Regions from separate parts of the Polycladomyces abyssicola genome, predicted to be linked through region 1. Evidence: a T-box and tRNA genes for the amino acid it is inferred to sense, from the RefSeq annotation. Region 1 holds a T-box; the other holds one or more tRNA genes.
The links. A T-box is a leader RNA that pairs with one kind of tRNA and senses whether it is charged. The one in region 1 lies ahead of serS (serine--tRNA ligase), so its partner is inferred to be a tRNA-Ser.
Positions count from the first base shown of each region.

Region 1 (3,395 bases):
TCCAGATCCCATTCCCGTCAGAGTACTTCAGGATGTGGAAAAAGCCAGCTGGTGGGAGTTGTTTTTCCGGAAAATCGGCGAGGAAGTCAGCGGTTTGTTTTCTTGATGCTGTAATTGATGAAAGCTGATTTGTCGTTTGGTAGCCAGTCTGAGTCTGACAAACGGCCTTTCCCTGGTAGTGACTTCTCCACATGGGGAAGGGATTGATCGTCACTCCCAGGGGTTGGTCTCTTACAGTTCCACGGTTATTTGGTATAATAAATGTGCTGAGTGAGAACACGATAAACGATCAAGGATACATGCATTGAATGGAGTTTCATCGGGATGCGGGAAGGGCAGGGAGAGAAGCAATGGCTGAGAAAAACGTGATCACAGGTACGGACCGTGTCAAACGCGGCATGGCCGAAATGCAAAAAGGCGGCGTCATCATGGACGTCGTCAACGCCGAACAGGCCAAAATCGCGGAAGCCGCCGGAGCAGTGGCCGTCATGGCGCTGGAGCGCGTCCCGGCCGATATTCGGGCCGCGGGCGGTGTGGCGCGGATGGCGGACCCGACCGTTATCGAAGAAGTGATGAACGCGGTGAGCATTCCGGTCATGGCCAAAGCGCGGATCGGACACTTCGTGGAGGCACGTCTGTTGGAAGCGCTGGGCGTGGACTATATCGACGAAAGCGAAGTGCTCACGCCGGCGGATGACGTGTACCATATCGATAAAACGCAATTTACCGTGCCATTCGTCTGCGGAGCGCGGGATTTGGGTGAAGCGCTGCGCCGGATCGGTGAAGGTGCATCGATGATCCGGACCAAAGGGGAACCCGGCACCGGCAATATCGTCGAGGCCGTCCGCCATATGCGGATGATGCAGAGCCAGATCCGCAAGGTGCAATCGATGTCCCGCGACGAACTGATGGCGGAAGCCAAACAGCTGGGAGCACCGTATGAGCTGTTGCTGCAAGTGCACGAAACCGGCCGCCTTCCGGTTGTCAACTTCGCCGCAGGCGGTGTGGCGACACCGGCAGACGCTGCATTGATGATGCACCTGGGTGCTGACGGCGTCTTTGTCGGATCGGGGATTTTCAAATCGGAGAATCCGGAAAAATATGCCCGTGCGATCGTCGAAGCAACGGCGCATTATGAAGATTTTGAGCTGATCGCCCATCTGTCCAAAGGTTTGGGCGGCGCGATGACGGGAATCGAAATTTCCCGCCTCGCCAAAGAAGACCGCATGCAGGAACGCGGCTGGTAATGGGAGGAATGGCACGATGAAAATCGGGGTGCTCGCTTTGCAGGGAGCCGTTCGGGAGCATTTGCGCTTGTTGGAAATGGCCGGCGCCGACGCGGTACCGGTGAAACGGGCCGAGCAGCTGGCTGATCTGGACGGTTTGGTCATTCCGGGCGGGGAATCCACCACCATCAGCAAGCTGATGCATAAATACGACCTCGTGGAGCCGGTCAAACGGATGGCCGAAGCAGGGAAACCGATGTTTGGTACCTGCGCCGGTTTAATCCTGCTGGCCAAACGCATCGAAGGGACGGACACCCACCATTTGGGTTTGATGGACATCGCCGTCGAGCGGAATGCATTCGGTCGTCAGCGTGAAAGTTTTGAAGCCGATCTGAACATTCGCGGCGTGGCCGATAACTTCCGTGCGGTGTTTATTCGGGCACCGTACATCACGCAAGTGGATGACGGTGTGGAAGCACTGTCCGAGATCGACGGAAAAATCGTGGCGGCCCGTCAAGGTCATCTGCTGGGTGCCGCATTCCATCCTGAGCTGACTGATGACGTACGGGTGCATGCCTACTTTGTGGACATGGTGAAGGAATCCCTGCAAGTCCCGACGGTTTAAATGCGGAGTGTTGGATGATAATAGGATTGAAAGTGGCAGTGAATCATGACCACGAGCATAACTGGTACCTGCCGGATGTCCCCGGCAAATCCATCTGACATATGCCAAATGCGCTGATGAGAACGAGTACCTTCATCCTGTCGGTTACAGAGAGGCGGTGGGTGGTGCGAACCGTCGCGTCAGATGAAGGGAATCCCTCTCGGAGCAGGGCGTGAAAGCGCGGACCCGTTAACGGTTCCGTGCCCGAAACGCTTCCGTCAGGCGGAACGTTACTCCGTCGGAGAGCGGGCCGAAACGGTGGGAAACCATCCTTTTCGGTCAACAAGGGTGGCAACGCGGAACCTTCCGTCCCTTCGGTGGCGGGAGGTTTTTTATTTTTGAATTGGGAGGTTGATCGTGCATGCTGGACATGAAACTGTTGCGCAATCGGTTTGATGAAGTGAAAGCCAGGCTGCAACATCGAGGAGAAGATATCAGCGGGCTTGATTCCTTTCAGCAACTGGACGAAAAGCGAAGGGAACTCCTGCGACAAACCGAGCAGTTGAAAAACCAGCGCAACACGGTTTCCCGGGAAATCGCCCAAAAGAAAAAAGCGGGAGAAGATGCCACCGCCGAGATTGAGAACATGAGGCGGGTAGGAGACGAAATCAAACGGTTGGATGAGGAACTGCGCCAAGTTGAAGCGGAATTGGAGGAAATCCTGTTAACCATCCCCAACCTGCCACACGAAAGTGTGCCGGTGGGGAACAGCGAGGAAGACAATGTTCCCGTACGCCAATGGGGAGAAGTACCTCAGTTTGATTTTGAACCGAAACCGCATTGGGAAATTGCACAAGCATTGGACATCCTGGATTTTGAGCGTGCGGGCAAAGTGGTCGGTTCCCGTTTCGTATTTTACAAAGGGGCGGGTGCCCGGCTGGAACGAGCCCTGATCAACTTCATGCTCGATTTGCACACCGAACAACACGGATACGTGGAGATGTTACCGCCTTATATTGTGAACAGGGACAGCATGACCGGTACAGGTCAATTACCCAAATTTGAAGAAGACGCGTTCGGCGTTCGGGATACGGATTACTTCCTCATCCCCACGGCCGAGGTGCCGGTTACCAACTTCCACGCAGGGGAAATTCTGTCGGAAGAGGAGTTGCCGATCCGTTATGCGGCGTTCAGTGCCTGTTTCCGTTCGGAGGCCGGTTCCGCCGGACGGGATACCCGCGGGTTGATTCGCCTGCATCAGTTCAACAAAGTGGAGCTGGTGAAATTCGTCCGTCCAGAGGACTCCTATCAGGAGCTGGAGAAATTGGTGGCTGATGCGGAAAAAGTCCTGCAACTGCTGGAGCTTCCCTACCGCGTATTAAACATGTGCACGGCTGATTTGGGATTCACCGCCGCAAAAAAATACGATCTGGAAGTCTGGTTGCCCAGCTCGGGAACTTACAGAGAGATTTCTTCGTGCAGCAACTTTGAGGATTTCCAGGCTCGTCGAGCCAACATCCGCTTCCGCCGCAACCCGAAAAGCAAGCCGGAATTCGTCCACACCC
Region 1 covers NZ_AP024601.1:14,231-17,625, forward strand. The annotation lists gene KI215_RS00055 (D-alanyl-D-alanine carboxypeptidase family protein) at 1-106, shown strand, start outside; gene pdxS (pyridoxal 5'-phosphate synthase lyase subunit PdxS) at 351-1,247, shown strand; gene pdxT (pyridoxal 5'-phosphate synthase glutaminase subunit PdxT) at 1,264-1,851, shown strand; T-box leader at 1,956-2,207, shown strand; gene serS (serine--tRNA ligase) at 2,252-3,395, shown strand, end outside.

Region 2 (3,395 bases), 550 kb from region 1:
GGTAAGGCTGATCGGATAGGCAAATCCGTCCGGTCATAAGGCTGAGCCGTGATGGCGAGGGAAATTGAAGTACCGAAGTCCCTGATCCCACACTGCCAAGAAAAGCCTCTAGCGAGGAGTGAGGTGCCCGTACCGCAAACCGACACAGGTAGGCGAGGAGAGAATCCTCAGGCGCGCGGGATAACTCTCGTTAAGGAACTCGGCAAAATGACCCCGTAACTTCGGGAGAAGGGGTGCCTCGGTAGGGTTAACAGCCCGAGGAGGTCGCAGTGAAGAGGCCCAAGCGACTGTTTAGCAAAAACACAGGTCTCTGCTAAGCCGTAAGGCGAAGTATAGGGGCTGACGCCTGCCCGGTGCTGGAAGGTTAAGGGGAAGGGTTAGCCGAAAGGCGAAGCTCTGAACCGAAGCCCCAGTAAACGGCGGCCGTAACTATAACGGTCCTAAGGTAGCGAAATTCCTTGTCGGGTAAGTTCCGACCCGCACGAAAGGCGTAACGACTTGGGCGCTGTCTCAACGAGAGACCCGGTGAAATCGTAGTACCTGTGAAGATGCAGGTTACCCGCGGCAAGACGGAAAGACCCCGTGGAGCTTTACTGCAGCCTGATATTGAATCTAGGTACAGCTTGTACAGGATAGGTGGGAGCCTGAGAAGCCGGAGCGCCAGCTTCGGTGGAGGCGCCGGTGGGATACCACTCTGGCTGTACCGGGGTTCTAACTCGCAGCCGTGATCCGGCTGGAGGACCGTGTCAGGTGGGCAGTTTGACTGGGGCGGTCGCCTCCTAAAAGGTAACGGAGGCGCCCAAAGGTTCCCTCAGCGCGGTTGGAAATCGCGCCTAAGAGTGTAAAGGCAGAAGGGAGCTTGACTGCGAGACCTACAAGTCGAGCAGGGACGAAAGTCGGGCTTAGTGATCCGGTGGTTCCGAGTGGAAGGGCCATCGCTCAACGGATAAAAGCTACCCCGGGGATAACAGGCTAATCTCCCCCAAGAGTCCACATCGACGGGGAGGTTTGGCACCTCGATGTCGGCTCATCGCATCCTGGGGCTGAAGTCGGTCCCAAGGGTTGGGCTGTTCGCCCATTAAAGCGGTACGCGAGCTGGGTTCAGAACGTCGTGAGACAGTTCGGTCCCTATCTGCCGCGGGCGTAGGAAATCTGAGAGGAGCTGTCCTTAGTACGAGAGGACCGGGATGGACGCACCGCTGGTGTACCAGTTGTGTCGCCAGATGCATCGCTGGGTAGCCAAGTGCGGACGGGATAAGCGCTGAAAGCATCTAAGCGCGAAGCCCCCCTCAAGATGAGATTTCCCATCCCCTCGTGGGAGTAAGACCCCTTGTAGATGACGAGGTAGATCGGTCCGAGGTGTAAGCGCAGTAATGCGTTGAGCTGACGGATACGAATCGGTCGAGGGCTTCCCCTCACTCGCAAGTGAATGCAGACGATCCCGTAACCAATTTTGAAGGTGTAACCAAACACCATATCCTGTCTGGTGGTGATAGCGGAGGGGAACCACCCGTTCCCATTCCGAACACGGAAGTTAAGCCCTCCAGCGCCGATGGTACTTGGGGCGGGAGCCCCTGGGAGAGTAGGACGCTGCCAGGCAGGTTTTCTCCTCTATAGGCAACGCGGAGAGGTGTCCGAGCTGGCCGAAGGAGCACGATTGGAAATCGTGTAGGCGGGCAAAACCCGCCTCGAGGGTTCGAATCCCTCCCTCTCCGCCATTTTCATGCCGACTTCTGGATTACAGGAGTCTTTTTTCAACAATTTGAAAACGAGGAATCCGGTTGACGGATCCCCCTTCACTATGTTAGGATAAATTTCGCCTTGGTTCGGTAGCTCAGTTGGTAGAGCAGAGGACTGAAAATCCTCGTGTCGGCGGTTCGATTCCGTCCCGAACCACCATTATGCCGATGTAGCTCAATTGGTAGAGCAACTGACTTGTAATCAGTAGGTTGGAGGTTCGAGTCCTCTCATCGGCACCACGGGTAGTGGAGGGGCGTAGTTTAATGGCAGAACAGAGGTCTCCAAAACCTCCAGTGTGGGTTCGATTCCTACCGCCCCTGCCAATTAATCCCGGAATCCGTTTTGAATCCGGGTTTCAAGCTCTCGAAGCGCCGATTGTGCTCTGTCGATCCATTTCTCATCGACAGGAGCGTCTTTAACGGCCGGTTCTTGGAACTGGTCGATCAAGCCGGAAAAGACACCGGTATTGACACGATCATCCGGTCCGGCTTGGAATTCGTGACGCAGCACAAAAGGCCGGCCGAGCTTGACGGTGGCGTTGGGGTCACCGATTCGCCCTTTGACGGAGGAAACGGGAACGCGCAGGTAAGATTGATGCGCATCCGATTCCCGGTCTAGGGCCTTGTCAAAGTAACCGTGGTCATATTCATACGCACCGCCCAATTGGAATCCTTCTTTATCAAGCAGGGATTCCACGTCGGCAAAACGTCCCTGTACGTTTTCGATGATGGGTGAGTGTAGTGGGATCATGGATACCCCTCCTTTCAAAATAGTGTGCGACAGGATACTGTCGATCATACGACAAGGCGGCATAGCCAAGTGGTAAGGCAGAGGACTGCAAATCCTTTATCCCCGGTTCGAATCCGGGTGCCGCCTCCAAAATCTAGAAAAAAATTTCTTCGAAAAAAGGGTTGACATCATGAACAAGCTATAATAAAATAAATGATGTCGCCGCTGATTGAAGGACAAAAAACAAAACACGCGGACGTGGCGGAATTGGCAGACGCGCAAGATTCAGGATCTTGTGGTCGCAAGACCGTGGGGGTTCAAGTCCCTTCGTCCGCACCAACCATGTGCCCTTAGCTCAGCTGGATAGAGCGTCTGACTACGAATCAGAAGGTCGGGAGTTCGAATCTCTCAGGGCACGCCAAAGAACCACCATCCGCATGGATGGTGGTTTTTCCTTTCTTGGAAACAATCTGCTGACACGGGTTTTAACCACTGCATGATTCCGGGTGCGCTGTTTTCCCTTTTGCTCAAAGGTTGCTCATGGGTAACCCAATATCCTGTCGAGTGAGGAGTGGGTACGGGAAATAGCAGCCGGGGTCTGGATTTCCCACAGCGGCTACCTACTTCAAACGATTTCGATCTCATCGCTTGTTCAATTACCATCCACACTTTCGGATCTTCCGTTCCGATATACCAGTGGGTTACACCCCCGATATTGGGATATCGCTGAATGATGACATCCAGTTTGGCTTTGTAGCTGATGGTGTCCTGGAAATATCCTGTCTGAGTTTTACCATCTCGTCGATTCACCAGATAAGGTTCATGGTTTGCATCGCGCCGGAGGGGCCATCCATTTTGAAGCAGCACTTGTGCTGAGGAATAGGTTAAAGGATCTGGCGATGTCCGATCTGTCTTCCAAAGTTGGC
Region 2 covers NZ_AP024601.1:2,657,506-2,660,900, reverse strand. The annotation lists rRNA gene KI215_RS13290 (23S ribosomal RNA) at 1-1,417, shown strand, start outside; rRNA gene rrf (5S ribosomal RNA) at 1,483-1,599, shown strand; tRNA gene KI215_RS13280 (tRNA-Ser) at 1,625-1,718, shown strand; tRNA gene KI215_RS13275 (tRNA-Phe) at 1,824-1,899, shown strand; tRNA gene KI215_RS13270 (tRNA-Thr) at 1,904-1,979, shown strand; tRNA gene KI215_RS13265 (tRNA-Trp) at 1,990-2,063, shown strand; gene KI215_RS13260 (YugN family protein) at 2,065-2,490, opposite strand; tRNA gene KI215_RS13255 (tRNA-Cys) at 2,546-2,619, shown strand; tRNA gene KI215_RS13250 (tRNA-Leu) at 2,722-2,808, shown strand; tRNA gene KI215_RS13245 (tRNA-Arg) at 2,814-2,890, shown strand; gene KI215_RS13240 (glycosyl hydrolase family 18 protein) at 2,878-3,395, opposite strand, start outside.
Region 2: it encodes a tRNA-Ser, which carries the amino acid that the T-box ahead of serS (serine--tRNA ligase) is inferred to sense. The anticodon was not compared.